DNA from 2 places in the Ramlibacter sp. bp-362 genome. Region 1 is predicted to be linked to the other one. Evidence: predicted binding sites of a transcription regulator. Region 1 holds the regulator's gene; the other holds the start of a gene.
What was found. The regulator sigma-54, encoded in region 1, starts transcription at its own class of promoters, with help from an activator protein. The targets are predictions, from matches to a motif close to TGGCANGNAANCTGCTTT.

Region 1 (8,684 bases):
CGCTCGCGTCCGCCGCGGCCGCGGCCAGCCACGCCGGCGGCCTCGATCCGTTCTCCGTAGGGCGGGTTGACCAGCATCACGCCGGGCCCGTCGCCGGGCGGCATGCGCTGCAGGGCGTCGCCGCCGCGCAGCTGCACGGCCTCGGCCACGCCGGCGCGCTGCGCGTTGCGCTGCGCGAAATCGACCATGCGGAAGGCGACGTCGCTGCCGAACACCGGCGCCGCCGGGGCGCGCCGCGCCGCCTGGGCCTCGCCCTTGAGCGCGAGCCAGTCGGCGGCCGTGTGCGGCTTCAGCCGCTCGAAGCCGAAGCGGCGCAGCAGCCCCGGGGCGATGTTGCAGGCGACCTGCGCCGCCTCGATCGCGATCGTGCCGCTGCCGCAGCAGGGGTCGTACAGCGGCACGCTGCCGTCCCAGCCGCTCGCCGCGATCATCGCCGCGGCCAGCGTCTCCTTCAGCGGCGCCTCGCCCTTGTCCTCGCGCCAGCCGCGCTTGAACAGCGGCTCGCCCGAGGTGTCGATGTAGAGCGTCACCGTGTCGGCGGACAGGTGCGCGAACACGCGCACCGCCGGCCGCTGCGTGTCGACGTCCGGGCGCACGCCGCCGCGGGCGCGGAAGCGGTCGGCCACCGCGTCCTTGATGCGCAGCGCCGCGAAGTTCAGGCTCTTCAGCGGGCTCTGGTGCGCCGTGATTTCCACCTTGAAGCTGTCGCGCGTGCCGAACCACTCTTCCCAGGGCACGGCCGCGGCGGCCTCGTAGAGGTCCTGCTCGGCGCGGTAGGGCAGGTGCGCCAGCTGCACCAGCACGCGCTGCGCGAGGCGGCTGTGCAGGTTGAGCTTCATCACCTCGGGCCAGGTCGCGAGCAGCTGCACGCCGCCGCGGGCGCTGCGCGGCTCGCGCGCGCCGCCGCCGCAGACGCGCGCCACCTCCTCGAGCAGGAAGGCTTCGACGCCGCCGGCGCAGGGCAGGAACAGTCGCAGGTCTCTCACAGGGCCTTCCGCAGGTTGGCCGGCGCGATGCGCAGCGCCTCCCGGTACTTGGCGACGGTGCGGCGGGCGCACTCGATGCCCTGCTCCTTGAGCATCTCGGAGATCTGGTTGTCCGACAGCGGCTTCGCCGCGTCCTCGGCGGCGATGATCTGCCGGATCAGCGCGCGCACGGCGGTGCTGGAGGCGTTGCCGCCGGTTTCCGTGCCGAGCGCGGAGCCGAAGAAGTACTTCAGCTCGAAGGTCCCGAAAGGCGTGGCCATGTACTTGTGGGTGGTCACGCGCGAGATCGTGGATTCGTGCAGGCCCAGCTCGTCCGCGATCTCGCGCAGCACGAGCGGCCGCATCGCGAGCTCGCCGTGGATGAAGAAGTTGCGCTGGCGCTCGACGATCGCCGTGGACACGCGCAGGATGGTGTCGAAGCGCTGCTGGATGTTCTTGATGAACCAGCGCGCCTCCTGCAGCCGCTGCTGCAGGGCGTGGTGGCCCTCGCCGCGGTGCGCCTTGAGCGCGCCGGCATAGACGTCGTGCACGCGCAGGCGCGGCAGCACGTCGGGATTGATCTGCACGCGGAACTGCGCGCGGGTGCCGCTGCCGGCCTGCGTGACGATCACGTCCGGCACCACCACGTTGCGCTCCACGTCGATGAAGCGCCGGCCCGGTTTGGGCTCCAGCCGCGTGATGAGCGCGATGGCCGACTTGACCTCTCCCTCGCTGCCGCCGCACATCTGCGCGAGACGCTTCACGTCGCGCTTCGCGAGCAGGTCGATCGGCTGCTGGCAGACCTTGATCGCGATCGGGCACAGCGCGTGGTCCGGCGCGTCGTCCTGCAGGGCGCGCAGCTGCAGCATCAGGCATTCGGCCAGGTTGCGCGCGCCCACGCCCGGGGGGTCCAGGTTCTGCAGCAGGCGCAGCGCCACGGTGAAGCGGTGCAGCAGTTCCTCCTGCTGCTCGTGGTCCTCCGCCGGCGCGAGGCTGGCGGCGATCTCCTCCAGCGCTTCCTCCAGGTAGCCGTCGTCGTTGAGCGACTCGATCAGGTAGCGCAGCGCGACCCGGTCCTCCTCCGACAGCCGCAGGGCCAGCGCCTGCCGGTGCAGCCAGGACTGCAGCGACTCGTTGCCGCGGGCCAGTTCGGTGGCATCGACGTCGTCTTCGCTGCCGTGCGCGTTGCTGCGCGGCGGCGCCTCGCCGCCCCATTCGCCGTCGTCGGGCACCGTCTCCGTGCTGCCGTCGCCGTCCCAGCTGGGATCGGCGTCCTCCGCCGGCGCGGCCGCGGCCTCGTCTGCCTCGTGCTCGCCGTCGTCGTCGCGCACGCGCGCGTCGCTGGTCGGGATGCCGAATTCCTCGCCGGATTCGTCGGCCTGCAGCTCCAGGAAGGGGTTCTCGTCCAGCATTTGCTGGACTTCCTGCGCCAGCTCCAGCGTCGACAGCTGCAGCAGGCGGATCGACTGCTGCAACTGGGGCGTCAGCGCCAGGTGCTGCGAAATGCGTAGAGACAGCCCCTGCTTCATGCTGCCGGCGGGGCCTACATGCGGAAGTGCTCGCCGAGGTAGACCCGGCGCACGTCGGCGTTGTTCACGATCTCGGCCGGCGTGCCCTGCGCCAGGACGCGGCCCTCGCTGATGATGTACGCGTGGTCGCAGATGCCCAGCGTCTCGCGGACGTTGTGGTCCGTGATGAGCACGCCGATGCCGCGCGACTTGAGGAAGCCGATGATGCGCTGGATCTCGATCACGGCGATGGGGTCGATGCCGGCGAAGGGCTCGTCCAGCAGGATGAACCGCGGCTGCGTCGCCAGCGCCCGCGCGATCTCCACGCGCCGCCGCTCGCCGCCGGACAGCGCCACGGCCGGCGAGTCGCGCAGGTGGTCCACCCGCAGGTCCTGCAGCAGCGCCGTCAGGCGCCGCTCGATCTCGGCGCGCGCCAGCGGCCGGCCGGCCTCGTCGCGCTGCAGCTCCAGCACGGCCCGCACGTTGTCCTGCACGTTGAGCTTGCGGAAGATCGAGGCTTCCTGCGGCAGGTAGGACAGGCCCAGGCGCGAGCGCCGGTGGATCGGCATGTGCTCCACGGCGCGGCCGTCGATGGCGATCTCGCCGCCGTCGCAGCGCACCAGGCCCACGATCATGTAGAACGAGGTGGTCTTGCCGGCGCCGTTGGGGCCCAGCAGGCCCACGACCTCGCCCTTGTCCACCTCCAGCGACACGTCCTGCACCACCTTGCGGCCGCCGTAGGACTTGCGCAGGTGCCGCGCTTCCAGCCGGCTCGCCACCGCCACCGGCGGCTGGGCCTGCACCGTCTCCGCGTCGCCCATCAGCGGCTCCCCGGCGGCAGGGTGGTGCTGGGACGCAGGCTGGCGGGCGGCGCCGCGGGCGTGGCCGGCGCCGAGGCGCTGGGACGCGGCGCGATCGTCGCGCGCACGCGGCCGCCCGGGTTGGACGGCGTCGCGCCGGCGATGGCGGCGCCCTCCACGGTGAACTGGTCGTTGCTGTTGTCGTAGACGATCACGGAGCCGCTGGTCTCGTCGCTCACGGTGGCGCCGCGCAGGCGCCGCATCTCCGCGCGGCCGATGAACTTCACGCGGTCGGCGCGGCCGTCGTACTCGATGGTCTCCGCCTCGCCCTCGATGGTCTCGTCCACCCCGTCGCGCTTCTGGCGGAAGTAGGCCTGCTTGCCCGGCGCCGCCGTGACGACGCCGAACTGGTAGCCCTCGGGGTCCTGCTTCACGGTCAGCTTCGCCCCGCGGATCACGATGGTGCCCTTGGTCACCACCACGTTGCCGGTGAAGACGCTCGTCTGCTTGAGGTCGTCGTAGCGCAGCGCGTCGGCCTCGACGTTCATGGGCTTGTTGCGGTCGGCCTTTTCGGCCGCGGCGGGCAGGGCCGCGGCGGCGAGGGCCAGCGCGAGGCCGGCGAGGAGAACGTTGTTCTTCATGAGGGCACGAATCTTGCTGGCATTGTAGCGAGCATGGACGAAAAAGCCCGCTCGCGCGGGCTTTGGACTGGCACGCGGGCGGCGTGCGTGCGGTTTGTCCGCCCTACTTGCCCCGGCGCACCTCGCCGACGAGGTAGTCGACGACCTGCAGGGCACGGTCCATGCTGCCGGCCATGGTGGCGTCGGTGTACCAGCGGCCCGCCACGCCCAGCGCGGGCACGCCGTCCACCTGGTACTGGTCCTGCAGCTGCTTGGCGCGGCGGGCCTTGGTGGAGACCGAGAAGGAGTTGTACAGCTCCTGGAACTTCGCGCGGTCGAGGCCGTTCTTCTGCGCGAAGGCGAGGATGCTGTCCTCGCGGTTGGTCGGCTGGCGCTCCACGTGGATCGCGTGGAAGACCTTGGAGTGGAGCTCGTCGACCTTGCCCATGGCCTCCAGCGTGTAGTACAGGCGCTGCTGCGGCACGAAGTCGTCGCGGAAGGCCACGGGCGCGCGGCGGAAGGCGACGTCGGCGGGGATGGTCTTGAGCCACGCGTTCAGCTTGGGCTCGAAGGCGTTGCAGTGCGGGCAGCTGTACCAGAAGAATTCGACGACCTCGATCTTGCCGGCCGGCGCTTCCACGGGCGCCTTCGTGTCGAGGGCGCGGAAGTCCTTGCCCTCTTCCGGCCGGCGCTGCGCCGATGCCACGCCCGGCCAGCCCAGGGCGGAGGCGCCCAGCACACCGGCCGTGGCGGCCGCAAACTCGCGTCGTTTCATTTCCTTGGTTCTCCTTGAACTGCGTCAGAGCGGGCGCGCCGGGGGATGGTTCCTCCGCCTGGCGGCGCGGCGCTACCGCTGGACGCGCACCAGCGCGGTGTCGAAGCCGCCGGCGTCCAGCTTTTCCTTCTGGCGGTCGGCGTCGTCCTTGCTGTTGAACGGGCCCACGCGCACGCGATAGACCTGCCGGCCCGACTGCTCGCGCTCGGTCACCTTGGCCTCGATGCCCATGAGGGACAGCTTGGCGCGCTGCGCCTCGGCGTCCTCCGGCGTGCGGAAGGCGCCGGCCTGCACGAAGTAGATGAAGGGGTCGTTGCCGCCGCCGGCGCGCGCCGCGGCGAGGTCGCCCAGCGGGTCGGCGGGCGCCGGCCGGCCCAGCACCGCCGGGGCGTCCGGGCCCTTGTCGCGGCCCTTTTCGGCTTCCTTCGTCGCGCCCGGGGCCGACTCCGAGGCCTTGGCCGCCGGGGGCGGCATCGCGATGCCCGGGGCGGGCGGCAGGGCCTTGGCCGGGTTCTTGCCGTACAGGGGCGCGTTGGGATCCCAGTTCTGGTTCTTGCGCGACTCCGCCGCGTCCTGTTCCGCGGAGCGGCTGGGGCCCTTGTTCAGGAACGGGACGGGCACCTTGGTGACGTAGACCGCCACCGCGAGGGCGGCGGCGAGGCCCAGGACCACCCCGATGATGATGCCGACGAAGACGTTGCCGCTTTGCTTGTGTTTCATGCTCACATCTTGTGCGGGGCACCCACCCCGAGCACAGCCAGGCCATTGTGCAACACCTGCGCGCAGGCGGCCACGAGGGCCAGGCGCGCCAGCTTCAGCTTCTCGTCGTCCACCAGGATGCGCTCGCTGTCGTAGTAGCTGTGGTAGGCGGCGGCCAGCTCGCGCAGGTAGAAGGTGACGTCGTGCGGCGCGAAATCGGCCGCGGCGGCGGTGAGCATCTCCGGGTAGCGCGCCAGCTGCAGCATCAGGTTCAACGCGGCGGGGTGCTCCAGGGACGACAGGTCGGCGCCGGCCAGCGTCGCCGGGTCGCCGCCCCAGGCGGCCAGCACCGAGCTGATGCGGGCGTGCGCGTACTGCACGTAGTAGACCGGGTTGTCGTTGTTCTGCGCCAGCGCCAGGTCGACGTCGAACACGTATTCGGTGTCGGGCTTGCGCGACAGCAGGAAGAAGCGCACGGCGTCCTTGCTGGTCCACTCCACCAGGTCGCGCAGGGTCACGTAGCTGCCGGCGCGCTTGGAGATCTTCACCTCCTCGCCGCCGCGCATCACGCGCACCATGGTGTGCAGCACGTAGTCGGGGTAGCCCTCGGGGATGCCGACGCCGGCGGCCTGCAGGCCCGCGCGCACGCGGGCGATGGTGCCGTGGTGGTCGGTGCCCTGGATGTTCACCACCTTGGTGAAGCCGCGCTCCCACTTGCTGATGTGGTAGGCGACGTCGGGGACGAAGTAGGTGTAGCTGCCGTCGCCCTTGCGCATCACCCGGTCCTTGTCGTCGCCGTAGTCGGTGGACTTCAGCCACAGCGCGCCGTCCTGCTCGTAGGTCTTGCCGGCGTCGCGCAGGCGCTGCACCACGGCGTCGACCTTGCCGCTGGTGTAGAGGCTGGACTCGAGGTAGTAGTTGTCGAAGCGCACGGCGAAGGACTGCAGGTCGAGGTCCTGCTCGTGCCGCAGGTAGGCCACGGCGAACAGGCGCATGCCGTCGAGGTCCTCGACGTCGCCGCTGGCGGTGAACTCGCGGTCGTCCGACTTGACCGTCTTCCTCGCGAGGAAGTCGTCGGCGATGTCCTGGATGTAGTCGCCGTTGTAGGCGGCTTCCGGCCAGCCGGCGTCTCCGGGCTTGAGGCCGCGGGCGCGCGCCTGCACGCTGGTGGCGAGCGTCTGGATCTGCACGCCGGCGTCGTTGTAGTAGAACTCGCGCCAGACGTTCCAGCCCTGCGTGGCGTAGAGATTGCAGATCGCGTCGCCCAGGGCCGCCTGGCGGCCGTGGCCCACGTGCAGCGGTCCGGTGGGGTTGGCGGAGACGAATTCCACGAGCACGCGCCGGCCGTGCAGCGGCTGCTGGCCGAAGCCGGCGCCGGCGGCCAGCACTTCGCGCACCACCTGCTGCTTGGCGGCGGTCTTCAGGCGGATGTTCAGGAAGCCGGGTCCGGCGATCTCGACCGCATCGACCCATTGGCCGAAGGCCGGCGTGGCCAGCAGGCTCTCGCGCAGGGCTTCCGCGACCTGGCGCGGGTTGCGCTTGAGCGGCTTGGCCAGCTGCATCGCCGCGGTGCAGGCCAGGTCGCCGTGCGCGGCCACCTTGGGCAGCTCGAACGCCGCCTTCGCCCCCGCCCCCGGCGACAGCTGTTCCAGCCCGGCCGCGAGCGCGGCGAGCAATTCCTGTTTGGCTTGGAGCATCGGGGGATTTTAAGTGGCGGGGTCGGGTGGGGTTCGGCGTCGGGAAGGGGGGATGCGGTGGGGTTCGCTCCGCTCACCTTCCGCGGCGTTGCCGCGCCACCCTACGCGGGCCCGGCCCTCCGCCGCCGTAGGGTGGCGCGGCGGCACGCCGCGGAAGGTGAGCGCGAGCGAACCCCACCGGTTCACCGTCCGCCGAAGCCCCGCGCGAGGAAGACCGCGGCCAACGGAATGACGGGGATGATGTGCGCCTGGAGCATCACCAGCTTGCGCACCTTGCGCACCTCCTCCGGCGCCGGCAGCGCGCCCGAGGCGCGCAGCGCCTTGCGCCAGCGGATGAAGCGCAGCGTCGGCACGATGGAAATGAGCGCCGCGAGCAGGAACAGCCCGATCTTCACGTGCAGCAGCCAGTTGCCCCAGTACCAGAACGCGCCCTTGGCGCCCAGGTAGATCCGCAGCAGCCCCGTCGCCAGCACCGTCACCGCGGCGATGCCGTAGATGCGGTCCACCCGCACCAGGCGCTCGACGATGTCGGCGTTCATCCACTCGGGCCGGCAGATCGCCGCCTCGCTGCTGATGAAGACGACCAGGGCCAGGATGGCCGAGATGTGCAGGAAGGCGAGGATGGCTTCTTGGGTCATGGCTTGGGGCCCGCGCGCCAGAACTGCGGCTGGGCGTAGTGGTCCTTGAGGTAGTCGATCCACAGCCGCACCCGCAGCGGCAGGTGCTTGCGCTGCGGGAACACGATGTAGATCCCGTTGGGCGGCGCCGCGAATTCCGCCAGCACCTCCACCAGGCGGCCGTCGGCGATCTCCTGCTCGACCTCCCAAGTGCTGCGCCAGGCGATGCCGTAGCCTTGCAGGCACCAGCCGTGCAGCACCTGCCCGTCCGAGCAGTCGAGCGGCCCGCCCGGCTTCAGGTGCACCAGCTCGGGCTCGCCGCCCTCGCGCGGCAGCGAGAACGCCCAGCCGCGGGTCTGCGAGGCATCGCTGGACAGCGTCAGGCAGTCGAACTTGAGCAGGTCTTCGGGACGCGCAGGCGTGCCGTGCCGGCGCAGGTAGTCGGGCGTGGCGACGCACAGGCGCCGGTTGTCCGCCAGCCGCACGCTCACGAGCGAGGAGTCGGGGAAGTCGCCCACGCGCACGGCGCAGTCGAAGCCCTCGCCGGCCAGGTCGACGACCCGGTCGCTCAGGTTCAGCGAGATCGTCACCTCCCGGTGCAGCTCGCGGAAGCGCGGGATCAGGGGCGCCACGTGGCGGCGGCCGAAGCCGGCCGGCGCCGTGATGCGCAGGTGGCCGGCCGCCTTGACGCCGCCGGCGCTGACGCTGGCCTCGGCGTTGGCCAGGTCGGCCAGCAGGCGCTGGCAGTCCTCCAGGAAGGCGCTGCCCTCGTGCGTGAGCGTGATGCGGCGCGTGGTGCGCACCAGCAGCTTGACGCCCAGCCGCTCCTCCAGCGCGTCGAGCCGCCGGCCCATGATCGCCGGCGCCACGCCCTCGGCCCGGGCGGCGGCCGTCAGGCTGCCCTTGGTGGCGACCGAGACGAAGGATTCGAGCTGCTTGAGCTTGTCCATGGCGCGCCGATCATACGGGCGGGTCAGCCCCGATGGCATGCTAACGCCCGGCG
Region 2 (8,684 bases), on a different contig from region 1:
CCCTCCATGTAGCGCTGCTGCCCCCCGGAGAGCTCGCGCCAGCGCGCGTCGTCGTGCAGCAAGGCGCCGATCTGCTGTGCCAGGAAGTCCGCGTCCTCCGACACCGGCACGACGGACTCCAATCCTTCCAGCCCCTGCGCTCCGACCGGCGTCGTCACGAGCGGCAGGCCGTGATGCAGCGCCTCGATGACCTTGCCCTTCATGCCCGCGCCCATGCGCAAGGGCACCACGGCCACGCGGGCCGACCGGTAGAACGCGAGCAGTTGTTCGTCCGTCACGTAGCCTGTCACCGTGACATCCGCGCCGCCGAGCCCCCTGATTTCGTCGGTGGGGTTGGAGCCCACCAGCCAGAGATGGACGCGATCCGGTGAGGCGGCCTGGACCTTCGGCAGGATCTCGCGCACGAGCCATCGGGCGGCGTCGATGTTGGGGGGATGGGCGAAGCCGCCGACGAACAGGATGCCGCTGCGGCCCTCGGGCACGGGCAGGGGTGGTGCATCGTCGAAGAAGTACAGGGGCATGGTGAAGGCCTGCACCCCCGGGACTTCGGCACGAACCACTTCGGTCTCGGTGGCCGACGGGTAATAGACCACGTCGACCTCGCGCCAGAGCGATTGCTCCAGCTTCCGGAATGACTCGGCCTCGTGACGTGCCGTGACGGAGCCCGTCAACGCGTACTCCTGCAGGAGCCGCGCATGGTGCAGGTCGTGGCCGTAGTACAGGATCCTCGCGCGGGTGCGCCGGCGCAGTTGCGGCAGGAAGTCCGGGGCCACGGTGGGGCGGCTCAGCAGAACGTAGTCCAGGCGCGGACCGTTCGTCTCCAGCCAGTCCGCGAAGTTGTCCCTGAGCTCGTCGCCCACCAGCACCTCGATGCCGGCCTGCTGCAGCCAGTCGGTGTATTCCGGATCGAAGGACTGGTCGTGCGGCCAGAACTTCACGACGAGCCCCAGCTTCACGAGCGCGCGAAGGATGCACCACATGGAGCGGGAACCGGCGTCGCGGTCCGGCTGCGGGACGAAGTGGTCCACCACCAGGATCATCTTCCGGCCGACGGGACGGTCGTGGGAACGCAGCGGCTCCCAGAACTGGTCTCCATGCTCGGCGCGCAGCACCTCCTGCCAGCGCTCCCGGAACTTCTTCTGGTTGACCACGTGGTAGGCCTTGACGCCGCTCGTGACATCCTTTCCGTGCGAGATGCCTTCGTGGTGCACCACCAGCGACTGCGGCTGGTACATCACGCGCTTGCCCGCGGCGCGGATGCGGAACGCAAGGTCGGTGTCCTCCCAGTAGGCGGGCACGTAGGCCTCGTCGAACCCGCCCAGCGAACGGAACAGCGCGGCGGGGACCAGCAGCGACGCGCCCGAGCAGTAATCGGCTTCCCGGACGTAGTTGAACATGCTGCGCTCGGGCGAGGCCAGCCTTCCGAAGTTGTCCGCCGCGCCGTTGCGCCAGACCACGCCGCCAGCCTCCTGCAGTCGGCCGTTCGGAAACACCAGCATGGAGCCCACCAGGCCGCAATCCGGGCGGGCGTCGAACAGGGCCAGCATGCTGTCCAGCCAGCCCGGCATCACTTCCGTGTCGTTGTTCAGGAAGTGGAGGTACTGCCCGCGCGCCGCCCGCGCGGCGGCGTTGCAGGAGCGGATGAATCCGAGGTTCGAGGGATGCACCATGAAGCGCAATCCCTCGATCTCCCGCAAGCGCAGGATCTCGGGGTCGCCGGAGGCATCTTCCGCGACGATCACCTCGATCGACGCCTTGGGCATGTTCTCGTGGATGGAGCGCAGGCAGGCCAGCGTGTGCCTGATGTTCCCGTAGGCCGGGATGATGATCGACACCAGCGGGGACGGCGGCTGCGGAAAGCGGATCGCGGCCAGCACTTCGGGAATCCGCGCTTCCACGATGGGCGCCACCCGGATGTCGATCCGGCGCCCGCGGTTCTCGCGCTTCCAGAGCTCGTAGTTCCGGTCGCCCTTGAAGATCCACCCCGTCATGCGATAGACGACATATGCGATGCGGTTCTTCCACTTGACCGGGAGGGGCACGAAGACGTAGCCGACATGCGCCGCCTTGCGCAGCCAGGTGCGCAAGACGCTGGCCATCGGCTGCGCGGGAACCGCCGGCGTGGAGGGTGTAGCGTCCTTGTGCATCATGGCAGGCCCAAGCCTAGATCTCCCGCTCCCAGGGCATTCCCGATCGCCCGCGGATGTTGCCACAGTCGATCCGCGACTTTCCCGCGAGCACGTCGTCCTTCTTTCCGACCAGCACGGGATTCAGCGCGCGAAAGTACTTGTAGTACACATCGCCGTCGTCGTACACGTAGACCTTCATCTCCGCCTGCATGTAGCTGCGCACCTCGCCGGCGGGCAGCGCGAGGCTGGGGCCGTCGCCATTCGCGGGCAGGAAGCGCGGGCACTGCTTTTCCAGCGCGGCGAACACCGCGTCGTAGCGGTGCCCGTACGCCGCCGGTTGCGAGCCTGGTGCGACGCGGCGCAGGTCGCACAGCCAGAAGCCGGCTTGCGCACGCTGCTTCTCCGTCTTTTCTTCCAGTCCCATGCTCGCCAGGCTGCGCGAGTGCAGGAAGCGGCAGGCCTGGGGCTGCGCGAAGCCCAGGCCGTAAGGAGCCAGTTGGCTGGCTATGACTTCGGAGACCTTGGCATCGGGCAGCAGCGCCTCGGTCAAGAAGCCGGGAATCGCCGGCACGAGCAGGCGCAGCTTGCCTCGTGCCTGCGCCAGGAAGGCTGCCGTGCGTTCGCTGTTGAATTGCCCCGTGCCGGGCGCGGGTGCGCTGGCCAGGTTCATCCAGCGCGACTGAGGGTGGAACTGCGGGATCAGCAGCGAATAGCTGATGACCGACATGGTCACGTAGGTGGCTGGTTCCGCCTTCACCTCCGGTGGCAGGTCCACCTGGAAATACGGCGGCTCCTTCCACTCGGCCAGCCCCCAGGCCTGCCATGGCGCGCTCTGCTGCAGGGCGAACGCCTGCAGGGCCACCATGCCCGCCGCCAGCGTGAGCCGCAGGGAGCGGGTCACCGGCAAGCGCCAGGCCAGCCCGACGCACACGGGCCCCACCAGGAGCAAGCCCGGAAGGAAATACCGGCCGTTCCCCGAAGTCCCCAGCCAGGGAACGAAGGCCACGGCCAGGGCCGCCGCCAGGACGAAGACCGTGGCAGGCGCGCCGGCATTCCCGCCGCGCGCACGCAGGCGCATGCAGAGCAGCAGGACCAACAGGAGCAGCGCGAACACCCAACGGAAATCCGGCGCCATCATTTCCACGTACACGTGGCTGTCCGGCGAAGCCATCGCGACAGGCCTCAGCAGCGCCGCCAGCCAGGTGTCGGGCTCGAATCGGTTCATCGCGCGTCAGCCCATTCCCGCCCAGCGGCGCAGGGGCTCGAACCAATGGTGGTAGAACGGAAAGATCGGGTTGCCGAAGGAGCGCCACAACAGCCAGCCCCACCAGCCATAGAGCGCCGCAAAACCCAGCAAGGTCGCCGCGCCGCCCAGGGCGATCGCCATCACCCGCTGCCTCCATCCGTGGCCGCACAGCCACCACAGCCCCGGCATCAGGATGGCGAGCGGCCCGTTGCTCAATTTGGCCGCCACCGCGGCGCCCGCGCACAGGCCCGAGAACAGCACCAGCCGGCGCACCGTCGCTGCATCGCGGCCCTCGGCCGGCATCGCCTCCACGGCCAGCGCCACCGCCCACACCAGCGGCGCGGCGGCCAGCAGGTCGTTCATCGTGGCGTCCAGCACCGACAGGGCCACGCCCGTCAGGAAAGCCAGGGCCACGCCGAGCACGCGCATCGCCGCGTCGAACCAGGTCGCGCCGGGCATGCAGGCGCGCGCCAGCAGCCACACGGGCGGCGCGAGCAGCAGGCCTTGCAGCGCCGCCAGCGCCACGCCCACGGCCACGCCGGACCAGCCCGCGGCCGCCATCCGGTACAGCGGCCAATAGAGGTAGGGGAAGGTGTAGGACTGGTAGCCCGCCGCGACGAAATCGAGGTCGAAGCGAGGCTGCTGCGCGGTCCAGCCCAGGTAGATGTGGTGGTTCAGCGCGTCCGAGCCCAGGCCCAGCTCGCCCTGCGACAGCGGAACCGCCACGAAGCAGGCCACGGTCAGCAGGCAGACCAGCAGCCCCTCCCAGCGCAGCAGGCCTGCGAGCGCCGATGGGCGTGCGGCTGCCGCCTGGTTCACGGCTGGCCCGTCCTGCCCTGGCGCTCCGCCGAAGTCCAGTTGAAGTTCAGCGCGCCGGCGAACAGCGAGCCGGCCGCGACTTGCGCGCCCAGGATCATGAGCGTCACGGCGGGAATGGCGACCCGCATGGTCTGCTCGGGATCCAGGGCCCCGAAGCCGGCCGCGCCCCAGTCGAGGGTCAGACCCACGGACACGGCCAGTCCCAGCAGGATGAAAAGCAGTCCTGCCAGCAAGCCGGTCTCGATCTTCAGGAAGGGCGACAGGCGGGCCAGCCAGCGCTGGGAAGGCACCACGCCCGAGACGATGCCGATCCATTTCGTCAGCAACGCCAGCTGGATCAGTTGCCCGCCCAGCACGGTGGCGGCGGCCATGTAGAGGAGGGAGTGCACCCCGAGCACCCGGGCCGCCGCCCCGAAGGCGAAACCCGCCAGCCCCAGCAGCATGAGCAGCATGCCGGGGTACAGGAACAACCAGCGGGGGCAGAACAGCAGCAGGAAGCGCAGGTGCCGCCAGCCGTCGCGCCAGGTGCGCAAGTGCGGCGGGCGGTCGCGTCCGTCGGGGCGCAGGGTGGTCGGCACTTCCTCGATCGCCAGGCCGGCCAAGGCCGCCTTGGCCACCATTTCGCTGGCGAACTCCATCCCCGGCGAGACCAGCCCCAGGCCCAGCATGGCCTCGCGGGAAAAGCCGCGCAGCCCGCAATGGAAGTCGCCGATCGGCACGCGGAAGAAGAGGCGCCCGATGAAACTCAGCACCGGGTTGCCCAGGTAGCGATGCAGCCACGGCATCGCGCCGGGCGCGATGCCGCCCTGGAACCGGTTGCCCATCACCAGCTGGGCGCCGCCGCGCAGCCGCTCGACGAACGCCCGCAGGTTGGAGAAATCGTAGCTGTCGTCGGCATCGCCCATCACGACGAAGCGCCCGCGCGCTGCCGCGATGCCCGCGCCCAGCGCCGCGCCATAGCCGCGCCGGGGCACGTCGATCACCCGCGCGCCGGCCTGCCGTGCCAGTGCCTGCGAGCCATCGGTGGAGCCGTTGTCCGCCACCAGCACCTCGCCCGCCACCCCCGCGGCCTGCAGGAACCCGAGGGCAGCACCCACGCAACGCCCGACGGTGCGCGCCTCGTTCAGGCAGGGCACGAGCACCGTCAGTTCGAGCGCGGAGGCACCCGGCTCCGCATGCAGGGGCAGGACGGCCGGCTCGGCGACAGGGGCGATCATGGGTGCCATTTGCTCTTGAAATCAGCGCCGCGAAAAAGGGGCGAGCGGCCCGAAGGCCGCTCGCTTGCAGTCAGATGGCCTCACCCCCTCAGAGGATGAGGCCGGCGTTCATCAGCCCTGGCCGCGGCAGGAACCGGGCAGGTACTTCGAAGCCACGGTGGTTTCCTTGATCTGGGTGGCGGGAGCCGGGCCAGGCGTGCCGGTCGCCGTGCCGCCGCAGATCCACTTGCCGATCAGCTTGCCGGCCGCGATGGCGTCGCCGTTCTGCTGTTGCGGGACCATGACGACCACGCCACCGGCGGTGCCGTCGACCTTGTTGTTCACGGCCTGGCTTTCGACCAGGATTTCGCCCAGGTCGGTCGTGTTGACCGACTTGACGTACTTCGTCTGGGCGGCGGTGGAGGTCACTTCGCAGCCCCACTTGCCGCCCTCGGGCAGCGTGTCGGACGAGGACTGGACCACTTCCGTGATCGACGTGCGGCAGGCCGAGCCCGCCAGGATCACTTCGGACATCTTGGCGCGGATGGTGTAGTCCTGGTAAGCCGGCAGGGCGACGGCGGCCAGAATACCGATGATCGCGACCACGATCATCAGTTCGATCAGGGTGAAACCCTTCTGGATAGCACGCTTCATTGGGACCTCCATGTTGAAGAAGCGAGGAGGTAGTGCAAGGGGCGTGCCAACCGGTTTTCGTGAACTAGTTGGCAGGTTCTAGGCCCTGTGGCGCCACTCGACCGACATTCCGCGTCCATCCGCCTGACAAATTTCGTCAGTCCACTAGCGGATGCAGACAGAACGGACCTGCTTCAAGTCGGTCAGGCCGATCATGATCTTCTCCATCCCGTCCATCTTGAGCGTGCGCATCCCGCCGGCGACGGCCGCCACGAAGATGTCGGCGACCCGGGCGCGTTCCTGGATCAGGCGCTTGATCTCGTCGTCGGCCACGAGCAGCTCGTGCAGCCCGACGCGCCCCTTGTAGCCGCTCTTGTTGCACTTCTCGCAGCCGACGGCGCGGTGGAACTTCAGCTGGCCGTCCTGGCCGTAGGTTTCCACCCACTGCTCGTACAGCTTCTGGGCCTCGCCGCCGGGGTCGTCCTTCCAGGCCTGCGTGTTCTTCAGGTCCAGCGCGTATTCGTTGATGAAGCCGCGCAGTTCCTCGTGCGAGGGCACGTACGCTTCCTTGCAGTCGCACAGGCGCTTGGCCAGGCGCTGCGCCAGGATGCCCAGCAGCGCGTCGGCGAAGTTGAACGGGTCCATGCCCATGTCCAGCAGGCGGGTCACCGATTCGGGCGCGGAGTTGGTGTGCAGCGTGGAGAACACCAGGTGGCCGGTGAGCGAGGCCTCGATGCCCATGCCCACCGTTTCCTTGTCGCGCGACTCGCCCACCATGATGATGTCCGGATCCGCCCGCAGGAAGGCGCGCATCACCAGGGCGAAGTCGATGCCGGCCTTCTTGTTCACCTGCACCTGGCGCAAACCCTTCTGCGTGATTTCCACCGGGTCCTCGGCTGTCCAGATCTTGGTATCCGGCGTGTTGAGGAACTTCAGGATGGAGTGCAGCGTGGTCGTCTTGCCGGAACCGGTCGGGCCGCAGACGTAGAACAGGCCGTAGGGCTTGCTCACCGTGCGCACCAGGTTGTCCTTGTTGTGCTCCGTGAGCCCCAGCTTCTCCAGCGGGATCGGTTCGCCGGCGGCCAGGATACGCATCACGACGTCCTCGACGCCGCCGGCCGAGGGAATCGTCGCCACGCGCAGCTCGATGTCCAGCGGGCCGAACTTCTTGAACTTGATCTTGCCGTCCTGCGGCTTGCGCTTCTCGGAGATGTCGAGGTCGCACATGATCTTCAGCCGCGTGACCATGGCCTGGCGGAAGTGCGCCGGCACCTCGACGTAGGGCACCAGCGTGCCGTCGATGCGGAAGCGGATGCCGGTCTTGAGCTTGCCCGGCAGCGGCTCGATGTGGATGTCGGAGGCGCGCTGGTTGTACGCGTCGATGATGACCTTGTTGACGAACTTGACCAGCTCGTTGTCGGCGGCGGCGGATTCGAGCGAGCTGTCCTCGCCGCCCTCGTCGTCGACCGGCGAGGACAGGTCGGCCAGCAGCTCCTCCACCGACTGGCCGCTGTCCTGCGAACCCCACAGCTGGTTGAGCGTCTGGTTGAAGTCGGTCTGCGTCGTGACGCGCCAGGCGATGCGGCCATGGCGCGGGAACACCTGCGGCACGACCCGCGAGCCGCGCACCGCCTCCGGGTCCAGGCACATGACGACCAGTCCGTCGGGGCCTTCCTCCAGCGGGATCCAGCCCTGCTCCATCACGAACTCGGGCTTGAGGGCGCCCTGCAGCGCGTCCACGCGCAGCCGCCCCGGATTGGAGGGCTCGTAGGGCACGCCGAAGAACTTGGCGAGCGAGGGCCCGATCTGCGCCGGCTTGATCGAGAACTGCTCGATCAGCACCTGCTCCACCGGCACGGCGTCCTCGCGGGCCTGCAGCACCGCGCGCTGCAGCTCCTCCTGCGTCAGCACGCCATCGGCGATCAGGCCGTCGTACTTGGTCGCCTTGCGGCGGGTGCCTTCCAGCTCGCGCTGCACGCGCTGGTGGATCGCGGTCGCCAGCGTCTTGCAAAGCTGCGTCGCGCCTTCGACCTCCAGATCGCCGAACGGCTGGTCGCTCTTGTTGTTGATCACCTGCAGCACGCCGTGCAGCACCTCGCCGTCGAGGATGGGCACGACCAGCATCTGCTTGGTGCGGTAGCCGGAGCGCTTGTCCACCTCCTTCAGGAAGGACAGGCTCGGGTGGATGCGCTTGAGGGCCGCGTCGTCGTAGACGTCGGAGATGTTCACCAGCTCCTTCGACAGCGCCACGTAGCCGGCGATCGACTGCGCGGTGATCGGCAGCTTGAGGTCGCGGCTGGTGTTCAGCCCGGTCTTGACCTTGGAGACGATGGCCGTGCGGTCCTCGTTGACGGCGTACAGGGTCAGCCGGTCGGCGTTGAACAGGCGGCAGATGTCCTGGCTCGCCTCCAGCATGATCTCGTCGATGTGCTCGGTGGCGTGGATGCGCGTGGTGACCGCCTGCAGCTGGCGGAAGAACAGCGCCTCGAAGGAGATGCCCCGCTTGTCGGGCGGCAGCTGCTGCGAGTTCAGGAACTCCTGCTCGCTGTCCCGCCCCTTCAGGACGGCGCTCACAGCTCGAACTCCTGGCCCGCGCGCAGCCAGCGGATGTCGTGGCTCACGTCGGGGCCGAAGGGTTGCGTCTGGTCGAAGCGTTGCACC

Region 2: the regulator sigma-54 is predicted to act here: its motif matches at 6,113-6,130, upstream of ACY0MJ_RS03325 (pilin).

The regions. Positions count from the first base shown of each region.
Region 1 is NZ_JBUDXE010000016.1:47,505-56,188, reverse strand. Features, by position in the region: gene ACY0MJ_RS18940 (THUMP domain-containing class I SAM-dependent RNA methyltransferase) at 1-986, opposite strand, end outside; gene ACY0MJ_RS18935 (RNA polymerase factor sigma-54) at 983-2,494, opposite strand; gene lptB (LPS export ABC transporter ATP-binding protein) at 2,509-3,294, opposite strand; gene lptA (lipopolysaccharide transport periplasmic protein LptA) at 3,294-3,914, opposite strand; gene ACY0MJ_RS18920 (thiol:disulfide interchange protein DsbA/DsbL) at 4,018-4,668, opposite strand; gene ACY0MJ_RS18915 (SPOR domain-containing protein) at 4,741-5,388, opposite strand; gene argS (arginine--tRNA ligase) at 5,391-7,064, opposite strand; gene ACY0MJ_RS18905 (DUF2214 family protein) at 7,247-7,702, opposite strand; gene ACY0MJ_RS18900 (LysR family transcriptional regulator) at 7,699-8,631, opposite strand.
Region 2 is NZ_JBUDXE010000002.1:174,589-183,272, forward strand. Features, by position in the region: gene ACY0MJ_RS03305 (glycosyltransferase) at 1-2,150, opposite strand, end outside; gene ACY0MJ_RS03310 (hypothetical protein) at 2,164-3,354, opposite strand; gene ACY0MJ_RS03315 (hypothetical protein) at 3,361-4,194, opposite strand; gene ACY0MJ_RS03320 (glycosyltransferase family 2 protein) at 4,191-5,411, opposite strand; gene ACY0MJ_RS03325 (pilin) at 5,523-6,044, opposite strand; gene ACY0MJ_RS03330 (GspE/PulE family protein) at 6,189-8,597, opposite strand; gene ACY0MJ_RS03335 (3',5'-cyclic-nucleotide phosphodiesterase) at 8,594-8,684, opposite strand, start outside.